Regions from separate parts of the Serratia nevei genome, predicted to be linked through region 1. Evidence: predicted binding sites of a transcription regulator. Region 1 holds the regulator's gene; each other region holds the start of a gene.

Region 1 (6,285 bases):
TTATTACTAGACCCCTGCGCGAAAAATCCTCTATCACCAATTTTGTCCACATCTTGCCACACATAGAGACCAGTTCTTCATCGCGCTGTCGTACTCCAGGTCCGTCATCACACAAGGCTCCTGTTCGTCACGCGGGTGAAGCGCGTTATACCGCTCTCGCCAGCGGCTCTCCAGCGCTAAAATCGGCAACGTTGATTTGCCGCCCGGTGGAGGGAAAAAGTTGTGATGCATCTCTCTTTTAGCGCACTCAGCGCGCCTTTCCCTGCGCAATCCTCAGGGGAAAAGGGGGCAACTCTCGGCGATTCGCCGTAATCATGGTAAAATCGGCTTTTTTACGTACCGGGATATTTGCGATGAACTCAACCACCCAGGAAAAGCTGCTGGCGCAGGCGGAACGCCTCTGCCAACAACGCAATGTGCGATTGACGCCGCAACGGCTGGAAGTGCTGCGTCTGATGACTCAGCAACCCGGTGCAATCAGCGCTTATGACCTGCTCGATCTGCTGCGCGTCGCCGAACCGCAAGCCAAGCCGCCGACGGTCTATCGCGCGCTGGATTTTCTGCTGGAGCAAGGGTTTATCCATAGAGTGGAGTCCGCCAACAGCTACGTGCTGTGCCACCACTTCGAACAGCCGATGCACACGTCCGCACTGTTTATCTGCGACCGCTGCGGCCAGGTGACCGAACGCACTACCGAAGGCGTAGAGGAAACGCTGCAGAAGCTGGCGCAGGAAGCCGGATTTGCGCTGCGGCACAGCGTGGTGGAAGCGCACGGCCTGTGCGCCGGCTGCGTGGAGGTTGAGGCGTGCGACAGCAAGCATGACTGCGCCGAACACGATCACAGCATCGCCATCAAGAAGAAGTAAGACGAAGTCAGGTACCTCCCTGTACCTGCGGCCGGGGCGCCAGAGGATGAGAGCGACGCCGGCCTGAGTTGGGCAAGCCGCCTTCAATGGCGGCCCTGCAAATTACCAGCGGTGTTTGGTGTGATCTTCCCAGGCTTTCACCTCTTTCTCGGCCGCCTCTTTCTGGTAACCGTAGCGCTCCTGGATTTTGCCGACCAGCTGTTCGCGTTTCCCTTCGATGACCGTCAGATCGTCATCGGTCAGCTTGCCCCATTTTTCCTTCACTTTGCCTTTAAGCTGCTTCCAGTTACCGTCGGCTTGATCTTTATTCATAGTCTCTCCGTTAACCTGTGGTGAATCAGTGATCCCTGTCGCCGGCCGGGGTTAACCAGAAATTTTTCTGGCCGATATGCCCTTCACCTTAAGGAATATCTCTCCCCTTCATTCGCCAGCCACATGATTCATTATAGTTAAACATGGAAATAAAAAAGCCATATGACAGAATAAAAAACCATTAAGAAATGAAATAAACATAAAAAACGCCAACAAACAACAAACTAAGCCGGGCAAAACCAGGCTGAAAACATGTAAGCAAACATGAATAAAAACATAAGAAAAATTAATAATTAACCCAACAAGGCGTGCGGTTTAGCGTGCGGCAAACCAGCTGCCGCGCACCTGATGGCGGTGCCAAATCCAGCCCAGTGCCAGACCGCGCAGCGCCAGAAACACCGCCAGCGCCAGCCAGAGTCCGTGGTTGCCAAGCAGCGGCACGCTGAACAGCGCCAGACCGTATCCCGCCGCAGCCACCGCCATGCTGTTGCGCATCTCGGCACCGCGCGTGGCACCGATAAACATGCCGTCCAGCAAATAGCACCACACCCCGACCAGCGGCAGGATGACCTGCCACGGTAAATAGTGGGCGGCCAACGCACGCAGCTCCGGCAAGGAGGTCAACGCCGCCACGATCTGCTGGCCGGTAACGGCATACGCCAGGGCGAAGGCCAGCGCGACCAGCCCTGCCTGCCTGCAGGCCGCGTGCCACACCTTGCGCAGCTGGCTGTCGTCCCGGGCACCGTAGGCGTGGCCCGAATGGGCTTCCACCGCATAAGCGAAGCCGTCGAGCGCATAGGCGGTGAACGTCAGCAGATTCATCAATACCGCGTTGACCGCCACCACGTCGCTTCCCAGGCGAGCACCGAAGATGGTCAGCGATGCAAAGCACAGCTGCAGCAGCAATGAACGCAACATGATGTCGCGGTTAAGCGCCAGCAGCCGACGCAGATCGCCACGCCAGGCCTGGCGCAGCATCGGCAGGGTGATACCGCGCAGGCACATCACCCGCCACGCCAGCCACAGGCCGAGCAGCAGCGTGGCGTATTCGGCGATGGCGGTTGCCGCCGCCGCCCCTCGCACGTTCCAGCCCAGGCCCATCACCAGCCAGATATCCAGCACGATGTTCAGCAGGTTGCCGACAATCAGCAGGATCACCGGCGCACGCACATACTGCACGCCGAGCAGCCAGCCCAGCAGCACCAGATTAGCCAGCGCCGCCGGCGCGCTCAGCCAACGGATCTCAAGAAAACGCCGCGCCTGTTCCAGCACCTCGCCATTGCCACCGACGATCCGCAGCGCCAGTTCGATCAGCGGATAGCGCAACAGGACGATCGCCACCCCGGCCAGCAGCGCCAGCAGAAGCGGCTGCATAAAGGCGCGCGCCAGCGCCTGCGGGTTCTGTGCCCCCAGCGCCTGCGCCGCCAGGCCGGTGGTGCTCATGCGCAGGAACAACAGCAGCATGAACAGGAAGCTGGTCGCCACCGCGCCGATCGCGACGCCCCCCAGGTAGATCGGGCTGTCGAGGTGGCCGATCACCGCGGTGTCCACCAGCCCGAGCAGCGGTACGGTGATATTGGAGAAAATCATCGGCAGAGCCAGGCGCCACAGGGCTTTATCGGTGTCGCTGGTGAAGGCGGAAATCAAGCGCATGATGAGATGTTCCCGTAGCAGTGGCGAAGGGCAAGGTCAGAAACAAAAACGCCCCAGAACAGGGGCGATTGATACAAGAGGCGGCACTGAGAGTGCGACGATTAAATCCAGTCACCGTTGCGGATCACGCCGACCGCCAGCCCTTCGATAGTGAAATTCTGCTGGCGCAGATCGACCACGATCGGTTGGAATTCGTTGTTCTCCGGCAGCAGCTCGACCACGTTGCCGTGTTTTTTCAGGCGCTTGACCGTCACTTCGTCTTCGATGCGCGCCACCACGACCTGGCCGTTGCGCACGTCTTGCGTTTTATGCACCGCCAGCAGATCGCCGTCCAGAATGCCGATGTCGCGCATCGACATGCCGTTCACCCGCAGCAGGAAATCGGCGCTCGGTTTAAACAGGGAAGGATCCACCTGGTAGTGCCCTTCGATGTGCTGCTGCGCCAGCAGCGGCTCGCCGGCGGCGACGCGGCCGATCAGCGGCAGCCCTTCTTCTTCTTCCATCAACAGGCGGATACCGCGCGAGGCACCGGAGACGATTTCGATCACGCCTTTGCGTGCCAGCGCCTTCAGGTGTTCTTCGGCGGCGTTAGGCGAGCGGAACCCCAGACGCATCGCGATCTCGGCACGCGTTGGCGGCATGCCCGTTTGCGAAATATGATCGCGAATCAGATCGTAGACCTCTTGCTGTCTGGTAGTTAGTGCTTTCATTCCGCCCCCTGTTTGTTTATACAGTCTTGCTGTGAGTATATACAGGTAAGCGCGGATTGGGAACCGAAGAATAAATAAAAATCAGTCAGTAGGCGCCTTTCGTCAGCCAAAATGCTGCCATAAGACCGTGCCCCAAACGAACAGCGCCAGCACGATCGCCAGCGACACCGCCGCCGATCCCATGTCCTTGGCCCGACCGGACAGTTCGTGATGTTCGCTGCCGATGCGATCCACCACCGCCTCGATCGCGCTGTTCAGGATCTCGACGATCATCACCAGCGCTACCGATCCGATCAATAAAATGCGCGCTATCGCACCCACATCCAGCCAGACAGCCAGTATGATAGCCAGCAGGGTGAGCACCAGCTCCTGGCGGAAAGCCGCTTCGTGCTGCCAGGCGGCGGAAAGCCCTTTATAAGAATAGCCGGCGGCCTTGATGATGCGGGTCAGTCCGGTTGCTTGGTTTGCCATGTTTTCGTGCCTTTCTCAGAGGTCGGTCATAATAAAAAGAGTCTAGAACAGTCCGCGCTGACGGCTCTCGGTTTTCGAACACCACAGATCTGCTACCCGGTTTCTGGTATGCTTGCGGCGCATTGCTAACAAGAGGCTTCACGTTGTTTATGTCAGGTTGGCGTAAAATTTATTATAAAATATTGAATTTACCACTTAAATTGTTGGTAAGAAGTAAGGTCATCCCTTCAGATCCGGTTACCGAGCTAGGGTTGGATCCCTCACGGCCGATTTTGTATGTTTTACCTTACAATTCCAAGGCGGATTTGCTGACGCTGCGCACCCAGTGCCTGGCGCAGGATCTGCCCGATCCGCTCAACTCGCTGGAGATCGACGGCACCGTGCTGCCGAGCTACGTGTTCATTCACGACGGCCCGCGCGTGTTCCGCTACTACACCCCGAAAGAAGAGTCGGTAAAGCTGTTCCACGACTATCTGGATCTGCACCGCAGCAATCCGGATCTCGACATTCAGATGCTGCCGGTTTCGGTGATGTTCGGCCGCTCGCCGGGCCGCGAAGGCCACGGCACGCCGCACCTGCGTCTGTTGAACGGCGTGCAGAAATTCTTCGCCGTGCTGTGGCTCGGCCGCGACAGCTTCGTGCGTTTCTCCAACACCGTTTCGCTGCGCCGCATGGCCACCGAGCACGGCACGGATAAAACCATCGCGCAGAAACTGGCGCGCGTGGCGCGCATGCACTTCTCGCGTCAGCGCCTGGCCGCGGTAGGCCCGAGCCTGCCGGCCCGCCAGGATCTGTTCAACAAGCTGTTGGCGTCCAAAGCGATCGAAAAAGCGGTCGAGGACGAAGCGCGCAGCAAGAAGATCTCGCACGAAAAGGCCCAGCAGAACGCCATCGCGCTGATGGAAGAGATCGCCGCCGATTTCTCCTACGAAACCGTGCGCCTGTCCGACCGCGTGCTGAGCTGGACCTGGAACCGGCTGTATCAGGGCATCAACGTCACCAACGCCGAGCGCGTGCGCCAGCTGGCGCAGGACGGCCACGAGATCGTCTACGTGCCCTGCCACCGCAGCCACATGGACTACCTGCTGCTGTCCTACGTGCTGTATCACCAGGGCCTGGTGCCGCCGCACATCGCCGCCGGCATCAACCTCAACTTCTGGCCGGCCGGCCCGATCTTCCGCCGCTTGGGCGCGTTCTTCATCCGCCGCACCTTCAAGGGCAACAAGCTGTACTCGACGGTGTTCCGCGAATACCTCGGCGAGCTGTTCACCCGCGGCTACTCGGTGGAATACTTCGTGGAAGGTGGCCGTTCCCGCACCGGGCGTCTGCTGGAGCCGAAGACCGGCACCCTGTCGATGACCATCCAGGCGATGCTGCGCGGCGGCACCCGTCCGATCACGCTGGTGCCGATTTACATCGGTTACGAACACGTGATGGAAGTGGGCACCTACGCCAAAGAGCTGCGCGGCGCCACCAAGGAAAAAGAGAGCCTGCCGCAGATGCTGCGCGGCCTGCGCAAGCTGCGCAATCTGGGCCAGGGTTATGTCAACTTCGGCGAGCCGCTGCCGTTGACCGCTTACCTCAACCAGCACGTGCCGCAGTGGCGCGAGTCTATCGATCCGATCGAAGCTCAGCGCCCAAGCTGGCTGACGCCGACGGTCAACGATCTGGCCGGCCAGATCATGGTGCGCATCAACAACGCCGCCGCGGCCAACGCCATGAACCTGTGTTCCACCGCGCTGCTGGCTTCGCGCCAGCGTTCGCTGACCCGCGAACAGCTGGTCGAACAGCTCGAGTGTTACCTGCAGCTGATGCGCAACGCGCCTTACGCGCATGACGTCACCGTGCCGACGCAAACGCCGGACGAGCTGCTGGATCACGCGCTGAACATGAACAAGTTCGAGGTGGAGAAGGACAACATCGGCGACATCATCATCCTGCCGCGCGAGCAGGCGGTGCTGATGACCTATTACCGCAACAACATCCACCACCTGCTGGTGCTGCCGTCGCTGATCGCCAGCATCGTGATGCATCATCGCCGGGTATCGCGCGCCGAACTGCTGCGTCAAATCGGCATGATCTACCCGATGCTGAAAGCCGAGCTGTTCCTGCATAACGACAAGGAACAGCTGCCGGAGGTGCTGCAGCCGGTGATCGACGAGCTGATCCGTCAACAGCTGATCTGCGACAAAGGCGACGAGCTGGTGCTGAACCCGACGCGCATTCGCCCGCTGCAGCTGCTGGCCGCCGGGGTGCGCGAAACCCTGCAACGC
Region 2 (6,285 bases), 2.6 Mb from region 1:
TTACATCGTCGACCGATACATCGCGGCGGTCGACAACGGCGGCAATATCTCCACCGGTCATGCCGCCCTGGCGCTCGCACCGGATGTGTATATCAGTCACTACCCGCTCAACGACATCAGCCATTCCGTTCAGGATTTCCGCCAGTTGTTGCATGCCGGCGAACAGAACAACGTCGACGGACGTTTCCTGCCCGACCTGTCGGGCGAGATTGCCGCCTGGTGCCCCCCGGACAAGAAAATTCAGTTCTATCGCTATAACCCGGCGGCGCTGCGCGCATTCTGGTTACGCTACCGACAAGATGCGACTTACAACCTGACCCGGCGTAACTGCTCCACCACGGTCATCGGCGCGCTCGACAGTGCGTTGGAGGGCGTGCTGGGCGATAAACATCTGTGGCGCCGTTTTCTGTTATTGGTGCTGGATCCCAATCTGTGGATGCTGGCGGTACTGCGCAGCCGTGGCGAAAGCATGACCTGGACGCCGGGGTTGGTGCTGGACTATGCGCGCATGTTGCAACAGGTTACCGAGCGCCAACACCAACGCTGGTGGCTAAAGTTGCGCGAGATGTGGAATATCCTTCGCTTTGGCAAAAGCCAAACACGCAGGCAAAGATTTTAGTCTCGCCGTCGGCGATGATAGAGTGTCGGGCACATTCACCCGCGCCGGCAGGAGTTAACCGTTAATGGCTTATTCGCAACGCATTGAAACCGCAATTTTTGATATGGACGGCTTGTTGATCGATTCGGAACCGCTGTGGCTGCAGGCCGAGCTGGATATCTTCGGCGCGCTGGGTCTGGATCTGTCCGATCGCCACAAACTGCCGGACACCCTGGGGCTGCGCATCGATCTGGTGGTGAAAATGTGGTACCAGGCGATGCCGTGGCAAGGGGTTTCACTCGATGAGGTATCGGCACGGATTATCGAACGCGCCATCGAGCTGGTGCACGAGACGCGCCCGCTGCTGCCGGGCGTCCGGCAGGCGCTGGAACTGTGCCGCGAGCAGGGGCTGAACATCGGTCTCGCCTCCGCCTCGCCGCTGCACATGCAACAGCAGGTGCTGAAGATGTTCGATCTTGAGGGCTACTTCGATCAGCTGGTTTCCGCCGAATACCTGCCGTACAGCAAACCGCACCCGGAGGTCTACCTGATCGCCGCCGAACGGCTGGGCAGCGATCCGCTGCGCTGCATCACGCTGGAAGACTCCTTTAACGGCATGATCGCCACCAAGGCCGCGCGCATGCGCTCCATCGTGATCCCGGCCGCCGAATACCGCCACGATCCGCGCTGGGCGCTGGCAGACCACCAGCTGGAAACCCTGGAACAGCTCACCCCCGCCCACTTTGCCTGACCTGCGGCGCCGGCCACCGGCGCCCTGGCTTTCCGCTCAGCGCCATAAAAGGGATCCGTGCCGCAAAACAAACGAAACAGCGTTTCATTATTATTGAATCGGCATGCTGTTGTTATTATGCTGGGCGGCAGGGAAAGCGACGGTCCGCGAAACGTTGTCACTGCCACGCAGCGCTCTTCGCGGCCGCCGCTTCCTCCCGCCGCTGCGTACTGAAAACCGCCCTTGTTTCTCTCCGTTCCGCACCGCCCATTGCCCGCTTTTTGTTCACGCCCGTCAAAAGCGATGATTTGTTACGCACTGCCGTAACAAGCTGTTGTAAAACCGGGAAAAATAAACAATTGGTTACAGGGTAACTGCTTCCACTACTGGGAATTTTCCCATATACTGGATAAATTAACAGTTTACCAGCCGGAATCGCAACAGCATGACCGCGGAAGGACACCTTATATTCTCTGTCGCTTGCGCGATCTTCGCCAAGAAGGCGGAAGTGACGCCAGAGCTGGCTACCGGCGACTGGTGGCACATCATACCCGCCGCGCTGCTGACCTCGCTGCTGCCGGACATCGATCACCCCAAGTCGGTACTGGGCCAGCGTCTGCGCTGGATTGCCCTGCCCATCGCCCGCGCCTTCGGCCACCGCGGCTTCACCCACAGCCTGCTGGCGATCGCCGGCGGCATGGCGCTGTTCCAGCTGGACGTGCCGCGCAGCTGGCCGATCCCGGCCGACGCGCTGCACGCCATGATCATCGGTTACTTCAGCCATCTGCTGGCCGATATGCTCACTCCCGCCGGCGTTCCGCTGCTGTGGCCATGCCGCTGGCGTTTTCGCCTGCCGCTGCTCAACTCGCAAAAAGGCAATCAGCTCGAGCGCGTGCTGTGTCTGTGCCTGGTGGCGTTTGCCATCTGTTGGCAAGGTGATTTCACCCTGCCGGTGCAATCCTATGTCGAGCAAATCAGAAATATCAGACTCTGATCACAAAAATCCGCTCAACCCATCACCTTCATGTATATAAAACGAACAAAAACACACAAAAAGCTATATCAAATTCCATTTGGATATAAGTAGGCCACTCGGCAAACTGTTACGATATTTACATCGCGACATACGTGATGCGTAGTCGTTTTTATAAGAAAGATTATTGGAGACATTGGGGATGAATCTTCCGCTCGTGATTAACGTGCTGGTGTTTGTCGCGCTCCTGTTGCTGTTGGCGCAAACCCGCCACAAGCAATGGAGCCTGGCGAAAAAAGTGCTGGTCGGCCTGGTGGTCGGCGTGGTGTTCGGCCTGGGCCTGCAGCTGGTGTACGGCTCCGACAACCCGGTGCTGAAAGAATCCATCAGCTGGTTCAACATCGTCGGCAACGGCTATGTGCAGCTGCTGCAAATGATCGTCATGCCGCTGGTGTTCGCCTCGATCCTGAGCGCGGTGGCCAAGCTGCACAACGCCTCTTCTCTGGGCAAAATCAGCGTCCTGACTATCGGCACGCTGCTGTTCACCACGCTGATCTCGGCGCTGGTGGGCGTGCTGGTCACCAACCTGTTCGGCCTGACCGCCGAAGGCCTGGTGCAGGGCGCGCAGGAAAGCGCGCGCCTGACGGCGATCCAGACCAACTACGTGGGTAAACTGGCCGACCTGACCGTGCCGCAGATGGTGCTGTCGTTCATCCCGAAAAACCCGTTCGCCGATCTGACCGGGGCCAGCCCGACGTCGATCATTAGCGTGGTGATTTTCGCCACCTTCCTCGGCGTGGCATCGCTGCAGCTGCTGAAAGACGACAAGCCGAAAGGCGAGCGCGTACTGGTGGCTATCGACACCCTGCAGGCCTGGGTGATGAAGCTGGTGCGTCTGGTCATGAAGCTGACGCCGTACGGCGTGCTGGCGCTGATGACCAAAGTGGTCGCCGGTTCCAACATTCACGACATCGTCAAGCTCGGCAGCTTTGTGGTGGCCTCGTACATCGGCCTGGCCATCATGTTCGTGGTGCACGCTGTGCTGCTGGCCTTCACCGGCGTTAACCCGATGAAGTTCTTCCGCAAGGTGTGGCCGGTGATCACCTTCGCCTTCACCAGCCGCTCGAGCGCCGCCAGCATTCCATTGAACGTGGAAGCGCAGACCCGCCGCCTGGGCGTGCCGGAATCCATCGCCAGCTTCTCGGCGTCGTTCGGTGCCACCATCGGCCAGAACGGCTGTGCGGGCCTCTACCCGGCAATGCTGGCGGTAATGGTTGCGCCGACCGTCGGCATCAACCCGCTGGATCCGGTGTGGATCGCCACCCTGGTCGGCATCGTCACCATCAGCTCCGCCGGCGTAGCGGGCGTGGGCGGAGGCGCGACCTTCGCCGCGCTGATCGTGCTGCCGGCGATGGGCCTGCCGGTGACGCTGGTCGCGCTGCTGATCTCGGTCGAACCGCTGATCGACATGGGCCGTACCGCGCTGAACGTCAACGGCTCCATGGCGGCAGGCACCATCACCAGCCAGCTGATGAAGCAAACCGACAAAGCCGTGATGGACAGCGAAGACGAAGTCGAATTGGCTCACCGTTAACGCCGTCTCAAAACGAAAAAACCGGGGATTATCCCCGGTTTTTTTATGCCCCGCGCTCGGTCGTTACGGCCGCTCGCCGTTCGCCAGCCGCCGGTTGATGTCGGCGATCACCCCCGGCAAGTGCGCCAGCGTGTCTATCACATAGTGCGCGCCCGCCGCGTACAGCTTATCGGCAGCCGCCGTACGGCGCAGCTCTATCCCACCTTCCGCCATTTGGCGGTACTCCTGCCAGGTCGCGCCAAACTCATTGCCGGACAGCGCCAATCCGACGCTCCACATCCCGGCGTTCAGCCCTTCAGCAATGCCCGGCACCGCGTCGTCCACCTTCACGCAGTGCGCCACCGCATCGATGCCCAGCGCGATAACGTTCTGCAACGCCATCCACGGCCCCGGCCGGCCACCGGCCGCGAGATCGTCAGTGGCGACCCAGTAATCTGGCGCGTAGCCGCGCTGCGCGGCGGCAGGCACCAGCACCTCCATCACCGCACGCGGATAACCGGAGCAGGAGCCGATTTTAATGCCCTGTTCGCGCAGCCCGGCAATCACCTGCGGCACACCTTCGATGGGATCGGCGAAGTCGATCACTTTGGCGATTTGCAGCGGCATAAACGCCTGATACAGCGCGTCGATGTCCTGATGGGTCATCGAACGGCCCAGCTTCTGCCGCCAGCGCGCGTCGACCGCCGGCAGCTTGCCTAGCGCCTCGATGTGCTGCCATTTACCCAGCCCCATCGGAATGCGCGCCTCCGCCAGGCTGATGTCGATATCGAAGGTTTGTTTGAATGCCTCGACAAAAATCTGCGTTGGCGCAAAGGAGCCGAAGTCCACCGTGGTGCCGGCCCAGTCGAGGATCACTGCGTTGATCTGTTTCATGGTCAATCCTTATTGATTCCAGTACATCGCCTGCCCGACGGCCGCCAGCAAACGTTCGATATCCTGCGGATAAATTTCCCCGATGTTGCCGATGCGGAAGCAGTCGCTCTGCGACACTTTGCCGGGATAGATCACAAACCCTTGCTGCTTCAGGCACTGATAAAATTCGGCAAAGCGGTAAGTGTCGGCCTTTGGCGAATAGAACGCGGTGATGATCGGCGAATGCAACGCATCGTCCAGCAGAGTCTCAAAGCCCAGCTCGCGCATACCCGCCACCAGCCGCCGCTGATTGGTCTGATAGCGGCGGTGGCGCGCGGCAATGCCGCCCTCTTGTTCCAGTTCTTTCAGCGCCTGTGCAAAGGCCAACACGGTGTGGGTCGGCGACGTAAAGCGCCATTTGCCGGCCTGGTCTTCCATACAGCGCCACTGGGCATACAGATCCAGCGACAGCGAGCGTGAACGGCCGGCACATTTCTCCAGCTCGCTGCGGCGGGCGATGACGAAAGCGAAGCCCGGCACGCCCTGAATGCATTTGTTGGCGGAGCTGATCAGAAAATCGATGCCCAGCGCGTCCACATCCAGCGGGATGCCGCCGAAGCTGCTCATGGCATCGACGATAAAGGTCTTTCCGTTGCGCGCCGCCAGGCCGGCGACCTTCTGCAGCGGGTTGAGCATGCCGGTGGTGGTTTCGCAGTGCACCATGGCGATATGGCTGATGCGCGCATCGCTTTTCAGCACCGCCTCCATCGCCGCCACGTCCGGCTCATTGACCTCGCCGCAGTCGAAAGCGTGATGGTCGATGTCCATCAGCCGCGCCATTTCGATCATTCGCGCCCCGTAGGCGCCGTTGTTGACGATCAGCAGCTTGTCCTGCGGGCCGATGACCGTGCCCAGCACGCCTTCCACCGCAAAACTGCCGCTGCCCTGCAGCAACACCGAGGTGTAACCGGCGGACGGCGTCGCCAGCGCCACCAACTGCTGGCGGATGCTTTGCACCACGCCCAGGTTGTAATCTTCATCCCAGGTGCAGCTGTCGAACAGCATCGCCTCTTTTACCGTTTTCGACGTGGTCAACGGGCCGGGGGTCAACAGCAGGTAGTTACGATCGGACATGTTATTCACCTATTTGGTCTATACCAGATTGCGGGCATTGTGGCCGCAAATTCCTTCCCCGGTCAAACGACAAAGCGCGGTGAAACAAAAAATTCATCTGGCTATGTATAATAAGCGCGTGCCGGAATGTCGGGCCGATGCCATAGCGAGATGAAATGAAAGAACATCAGGGCGATATGCCCCACTACCTGCAGATCAAGGATCAGCTTCAGGCGCGTATCACCCGCGGCGCGCTGCAGGCGGGCGACAAACTGCCTTCGGAGCGCGAGCTGTGCGCCATCTTCTCCACCACCCGCGTTACCATTCGCGAGAGCCTGGCACAGCTGGAGGCCACCGGCGCCATCTACCGCGCCGATCGCCGCGGTTGGTTCGTCACGCCGGAGCGGCTGTGGCTGGATCCGACG
Region 3 (6,285 bases), 1.4 Mb from region 1:
GGTGCGCTATTCGCACACCATCGATCCTATCACCGGCCGGCCGATCAACCACCGCCTGGTGTCGATCACCGTACTGAGCCCGACCTGTATGACCGCTGACGGCCTGTCCACCGGCCTGAACGTGATGGGGCCGGAGCGCGGCCTGGCGCTGGCCAATCTGCTCGGTATCCCGGTGTTCATGATCGTGAAAACCGCCGACGGGTTTGAGGAGCGTTATTCGGACGCGTTCAAACCCTACCTGAAAAAGAGTTCGTGAGGTTGCTATGCTGACGGTATTCGCCGCCACCTTCGTGTTGTTCCTGCTGATCGTCGGCGGGATGTCGCTGGGCTACGTGTTCAAACGCAAAAGCCTGCAGGGCAGCTGCGGCGGCATCACCGCATTGGGGATGGAGAAAGTCTGCGACTGCCCGGAACCTTGCGATGCGCGCAAAAAGCGCGAAGCCAAAGCGGCGCAGCGGCGCGAGCAGCTGGACAAGCACCGCATTCTGTAGCTGTAGCGAAAACCCGGCCTTGGCCGGGTTTTTTATTTGGGCCTTGTCGAAAGGCGTATGAAAGTCTGGCTAGGCGCGATTAACAATGGCGTGAATTTTCAGGGTGTAACGGATAAAACGATCGCCAGAAAATACGAATATGCGCTTTCTCAGTTTTTTAAGCAGAGGTAACAGGATGAACCGCATTATTTTGGCTGGAACGCTGACTTTGCTGCTCGCCGGCTGTATGCACATGAACGATCCGAGGCCAAAGAACTACGCGGCCAGCGTCGCTGTCGTTGATAACCACGTTTGCGTGCGGGTTCAACCGGAAGGGGACGAGCGGTTGGCCGGCGTCATTATCGAAGAAATCGGCAACGCCAACGCTATCTTCGGCAAGAACTTCGCGGATAACGAGATGCCTGCGGTCACCGCGGCTACGTGCATTTCTGACGATAACTATAAATTCGAGGGCGGGAGGTCTTACGGGGTTTCGGTAACGCTGTTGTCGCGGGATAAACGAAGTAAAGGTATTGAGCCTGCTGCCCGGCTATTTGGGGCAGGGTTTAGCGTACGCAATGAAAATGGCATCATCCAGGTGGTTCCTGCTCACTAACGGATGTTGAAAGCCGGGGGGCATAAGGTGGGTTTGTCGAACCGCCTTATGCCCTTGGCCGATGATTTATTTCGCCTTGCGGAAGCTTTTCGCCTCGGCCGGTGAGTTGACCATCACGCCGTCGGCGCCCAGCGCCAGCGCCTGCTGATACTCCTGCGGCGAGTTGACGCCGAACAGGATGATGTGCGCCGGGCCCTGCGAGCGGAAGCAGTCCATCGACTCTTTATCCCAGGTCAGAAACGCCTTCGAACGCCCTTCGCCGAGGGTATATTTCTCCACCACTTCCACCTCGCGCTTCAGCTCCAGCCCGTACCAGCGCGGCTGCCGGTTATCCGGTTTGACGTCGCACTGGTGCGCCATGGTGACGTTGGCCAGCAGCGTGCGGGTCTCGTCGCGGCTTTCGAAGCGCGGGATGGCCGGCGGCAGCACCTGCAGGTATTTGGCGTCGGTGGAGTAGACGCGGATGCGGTTCAGGCTGTCGGTGCTTTCCAGCGTCGCCAGCAGCGCCTGGCCAAACTGCGCCGGATCGGCGTCCGGGGATTTGATGTCCAGATAGAAGGTGACGTGCGGAAACGCTTTAAGCACGTCGTCCAGCCGCGGAATGCCGATGCCCTGGCCGCGGAACGGGTGCGTATCCCCCCTGGCGAAGGCCCAGCCAGCGTCGGTCTCGGCCAGCTGCGCGGCGGTATAGGCAGAGACCGGGCCCTGCCGGTTGGTCAACGCTTTCAGATCCGAAGGGCGATACAGCACGATGACGCCGTCTTTGGATTCTTGCAGGGTGATCCAGATGGCGTCGGCGCCGTTTTTCAGCGCGGTTTCGATGGCGATGCGGGTGTTCTCCGGCGCATCGGCGGTGCCGCCGCGGTGGGCGACGATCGCCGGCGCGTGACCGGCAGCGCTGGCCGCCAGCGCGCTCAGCGACAGCGCGGAAGCCAGCAGCAAATAAGAAAATCTGATCATGTAGGGTACCCTGTCGTTATCGTTGTGGTGAGCCGCACGGGATGGCGGAAATCATACTATTGAAAAATTAAGCTTTTTTAACAACGCGGAAATATCTGGCGGAAACGGTGCTTTCGTCGAATCCTGCGGCCTTGAGCTTTCGGTATCTGACTGTATACTTATACAGTGTTACTGGAGGGTGCGATGCGTAAAATCATTCATGTCGATATGGACTGCTTCTTCGCGGCGGTGGAAATGCGCGACGATCCCAGCCTGCGCGATATCCCGCTGGCGATTGGCGGCAGCGCCGATCGCCGCGGGGTGATCAGCACCGCCAACTACCCGGCGCGGCGCTACGGCGTACACAGCGCCATGTCCACGGCAATGGCGCTCAAGCTGTGCCCGCACCTCACCCTGTTGCCGGGGCGCATGGCGGCCTACAAAGAGGCCTCGCTGCATATCCGCGAAATCTTCGCCCGGTATACTCCGCTGATCGAGCCGCTGTCGCTCGATGAAGCCTACCTCGACGTGACCGACAGCCCGCAATGCAATGGCTCGGCAACGCTGATCGCCCAGGAGATCCGCCAGGCGATCGCCGACGAACTGAACCTCACCGCCTCGGCCGGCGTTGCGCCGATCAAGTTTCTCGCCAAAATCGCCTCCGAGATAAACAAGCCGAACGGGCAATACGTGATCACGCCGGCGCAGGTGCCGGCGTTTTTGCAACAGCTGCCGCTCAGCAAGATCCCCGGCGTCGGCAAGGTGACCGCCAAGCGGCTGGAAGAGGTGGGGCTTATCACCTGCGCCGACGTGCAGCAATACGATTTGGCACAGCTGCTCAAGCGCTTCGGCAAATTCGGCCGGGTGCTGTGGGAGCGCTGTCAAGGCATCGATCGGCGCGAAATCTCGGCGGAGCGGCTGCGCAAATCGGTGGGGGTGGAGCGCACGCTGGCGGAAGACATTCACGACTGGGAAGACTGCGAAACGCTGATTATCGACAAACTCTATCCCGAGCTGGAGATGCGACTGCGCAAGGTGAAGCCGGATCTGCACATCGCCCGGCAGGGCGTGAAGCTGAAGTTTCAGGATTTTCAGCAAACCACCCAGGAGCACGTGTTCCCGGTGCTGAACCGGCAGGATTTGCTGGAGGTGGCGCGGCAGGCGTGGCGCGAGCGGCGCGAAGGGCGCGGCGTGCGGCTGGTGGGGCTGCATGTGACGCTGCTCGATCCGCAGCTGGAGCGGCAGCTGGCACTGCCTTGGGAATAAAAAAGCCGGCGGTCGCCGGCTTTTTGCGTTAAGCGCGCAGCTTACGCGCGCTCAGGGATCGCTTTCAGCAGCGAGGTCAGCAGCTTCCAGTACAGACCGACGCTTTCGATATGCACCTGCTCATCCGGCGAGTGCGGGCCGGTGATGGTTGGCCCGATCGATACCATGTCCATGTCTGGATACGGCTTTTTGAACAGACCGCATTCCAGACCGGCGTGGATCACCATGATGTTCGGCGTCTTGTCGAACAGCTCCTGATACAGCTCGCGCACCAGGTGCATCACCGGCGAGTCGGCGTCCGGCTGCCAGCCCGGGTAGCCGCCCTTCGGTGCCACCTTGGCGCCGGCCAGCTGGCCCAGCGCGGTCAGCATCTCGACCACGTAGTCTTTGCCGCTGTCGATCAGGGAGCGGATCAGGCAGATGATTTCCGCTTCGTTTTCGCTGGTGGTGACCACCCCGACGTTCAGCGAGGTTTCCACCACGCCTTTTACCGCGTCGCTCATGCGGATCACGCCGTTCGGCGTGCCGTTCAGCAGCGCCAGGAAACGCTGCTGGCTGTCGGCGCTCAGCGCCTGCGAAGCGCTGGTGGTCGGCTCCAGCAGCACGGTGATGTTCTTCTCTTTGGCGGAGAGTTCGTTCTGCAGCACCGCCAGGAACTCCTGGCTCAGGGCTTTCAGCGCGTCGGCCTTGTCCGCCGGCACCGCAACCACCGCGGAGGCTTCACGCGGGATGGCGTTGCGCAGGGTGCCGCCGTTCAGATCCAGCACGCGCAGGTTCAGCGCCGCCGCATGGGCGAACAGGAAGCGCGCCAGCAGCTTGTTGGCGTTGCCCAGCCCGACGTGGATCTCGGCGCCGGAGTGGCCGCCTTTCAGGCCCTTGAGGGTCAGCTTCAGGGTTTGGTAACCGGCCGGCACCGCTTCGCGCTGCAGCGGCAGGGTGGTGATGAAGTCGATACCGCCGGCGCAACCCATGTAGATTTCGCCTTCTTCTTCGGAGTCGGTATTGATCAGTATGTCCGCCTGCAGCCAGTTCGGCTGCAGCCCGAAGGCGCCGTCCATGCCCGCTTCTTCGGTCATGGTCAGCAGCACTTCCAGCGGGCCGTGCTCAACGCTGTCGTCGGCCAGCACCGCCAGGGCGGAGGCCATGCCGATGCCGTTGTCGGCGCCCAGCGTGGTGCCGCGCGCTTTCACCCACTCGCCGGCGATATAAGGCTGGATCGGATCCTTGGCGAAGTCGTGTACGGTGTCGTTATTCTTTTGCGGCACCATGTCCAGGTGCGCCTGCAGCGCGACCGGCTTGCGGTTTTCCATGCCTTTGGTGGCCGGCTTGCGCAGCAGGATATTGCCGACCCGATCGCGCTCTGCGTGCAGGTTCTTTTCTTTGGCCCAGGTGAGGATGTGCTGCGCCAGCGCTTCTTCATGATAAGAAGGGTGTGGGATAGAACAGATCTTGGCGAAAATATCCCACAGCGGCTGTGGCGAAAGCTGAGACAATTCAGACACTATAAGTCTCCTGTGACGGCAGGCTCCGACAGGACGGGCGTGCCGCGCGGTTAAGGTGAGTGGGCATCTGTGCGTCGTGGCACGATCATCAGAGAATATCACTTTATTTCCGGCGGTGCGCGCCCCGTATTGTGCGGTTTAAGCGCTTGATCACACGGCTTCGCTGCGGTAACGTTCGTTTTTTCAGCATCAATCACCGGAAAGCCGCGCGGCGGAAATCGCGAGGTTTTCCTCGGTACAGCTGGAATTCAATGCGGCCAGTCTCTATAATCTCGCGCAACCTTTTTTCCCCTGAACTATAAAATAAGCCGCTTCACCGCCGGCTGGGACACGATTCTATGAGCGAAAAATACGTTGTTACCTGGGATATGCTGCAAATGCACGCACGCAAGCTGGCGCACCGCCTGCTGCCTGCCGACAAATGGACAGGCATCATTGCCGTAAGCCGCGGCGGTCTGGTACCGGCGGGCCTGCTGGCGCGCGAACTGGGCATCCGCTATGTGGATACCGTCTGCATTTCCAGCTATGACCATGACAACCAACGCGAAATGAAAGTGCTCAAGCGCGCCGAAGGCGACGGTGAAGGCTTCATCGTGGTGGATGATCTGGTGGATACCGGCGGCACCGCGAAAGCGATCCGCGACATGTACCCGAAAGCGCATTTCGTCACCATCTTCGCCAAACCGGCGGGCCGTCCGCTGGTGGACGACTACGAGGTCGACATCCCGCAGGATACCTGGATCGAACAGCCGTGGGACATGGGCGTCAGCTTCGTTCCCCCTATCGGCGGCCGCTAAGCCCAGCCAGTTCTAAGTCAACGCCCGGTTATGCCGGGCGTTTGCGTTATCTTGGTTTATCCCGCCAGAGTTAGGTACACTACCTCCAGTTAAGTAGGCCTTTTGCGGCCTATCGCCAGATTTACGGAGGCTGTTGTTACCATGGCACAGGCCAACCTTTCTGAAATTCTTTTCAAGCCTAAATTCAAACACCCTGAAACCTCGACGCTGGTGCTGCGCGCGCGCAACAAAGTGAGCGCCGCCATGCATTCCGCGTTGGAAGGCGACACCACCGGCAGCTGGTACCGCATGCTGAATCCGCTGCTGTGGGCCTGGCGCGGCGTCAGCCCGATCGAAATCCACGAAGTGCTGGCGCGCATCGCCGCCTCGGACGCCGAGCGCAGCAATCCGCAGCGGCTGGATACCGTGGTGGGCTACCGCAACGGCAACTGGATCTACGAGTGGATCCATCAGGGCATGCAGTGGCAGCAGCGGGCGACGGAGCAGCAGGATCCGCTGCTCGGCGGCGAATACTGGCTGAAGGCCGCGAGCCTGTACAGCATCGCCGGTTACCCGCACCTGAAGGGCGACGAGCTGGCCGAACAGGCGGAGATGCTCGCCAACCGCGCTTACGAAGAGGCGGCGCTGCTGCTGCCGTATCAGCTGAAAGAGCTGGAGTTCCGCATCGAGGGCGGCGGCAGCGTCACCGGTTTCCT

Evidence for each region. The regulator LexA, encoded in region 1, represses DNA repair genes until DNA is damaged. The targets are predictions, from matches to a motif close to TNCTGTATGTACATACAGNA.
Region 2: the regulator LexA is predicted to act here: its motif matches at 1,732-1,751, upstream of V8N38_RS10845 (metal-dependent hydrolase).
Region 3: the regulator LexA is predicted to act here: its motif matches at 2,195-2,214, upstream of dinB (DNA polymerase IV).

The regions. Positions count from the first base shown of each region.
Region 1 covers NZ_CP149940.1:4,849,124-4,855,408, forward strand. The annotation lists gene zur (zinc uptake transcriptional repressor Zur) at 354-866, shown strand; gene V8N38_RS23170 (CsbD family protein) at 969-1,178, opposite strand; gene dinF (MATE family efflux transporter DinF) at 1,494-2,831, opposite strand; gene lexA (transcriptional repressor LexA) at 2,933-3,541, opposite strand; gene V8N38_RS23185 (diacylglycerol kinase) at 3,644-4,012, opposite strand; gene plsB (glycerol-3-phosphate 1-O-acyltransferase PlsB) at 4,162-6,285, shown strand, end outside.
Region 2 covers NZ_CP149940.1:2,242,006-2,248,290, reverse strand. The annotation lists gene V8N38_RS10855 (HdeD family acid-resistance protein) at 1-619, shown strand, start outside; gene hxpB (hexitol phosphatase HxpB) at 684-1,349, shown strand; gene V8N38_RS10845 (metal-dependent hydrolase) at 1,774-2,322, shown strand; gene V8N38_RS10840 (L-cystine transporter) at 2,504-3,895, shown strand; gene phnX (phosphonoacetaldehyde hydrolase) at 3,959-4,768, opposite strand; gene phnW (2-aminoethylphosphonate--pyruvate transaminase) at 4,778-5,881, opposite strand; gene phnR (phosphonate utilization transcriptional regulator PhnR) at 6,037-6,285, shown strand, end outside.
Region 3 covers NZ_CP149940.1:906,545-912,829, forward strand. The annotation lists gene V8N38_RS04210 (FAD:protein FMN transferase) at 1-256, shown strand, start outside; gene nqrM ((Na+)-NQR maturation NqrM) at 264-491, shown strand; gene V8N38_RS04220 (putative T6SS immunity periplasmic lipoprotein) at 667-1,086, shown strand; gene V8N38_RS04225 (glycerophosphodiester phosphodiesterase family protein) at 1,153-2,046, opposite strand; gene dinB (DNA polymerase IV) at 2,230-3,291, shown strand; gene pepD (beta-Ala-His dipeptidase) at 3,333-4,793, opposite strand; gene gpt (xanthine phosphoribosyltransferase) at 5,132-5,590, shown strand; gene frsA (esterase FrsA) at 5,732-6,285, shown strand, end outside.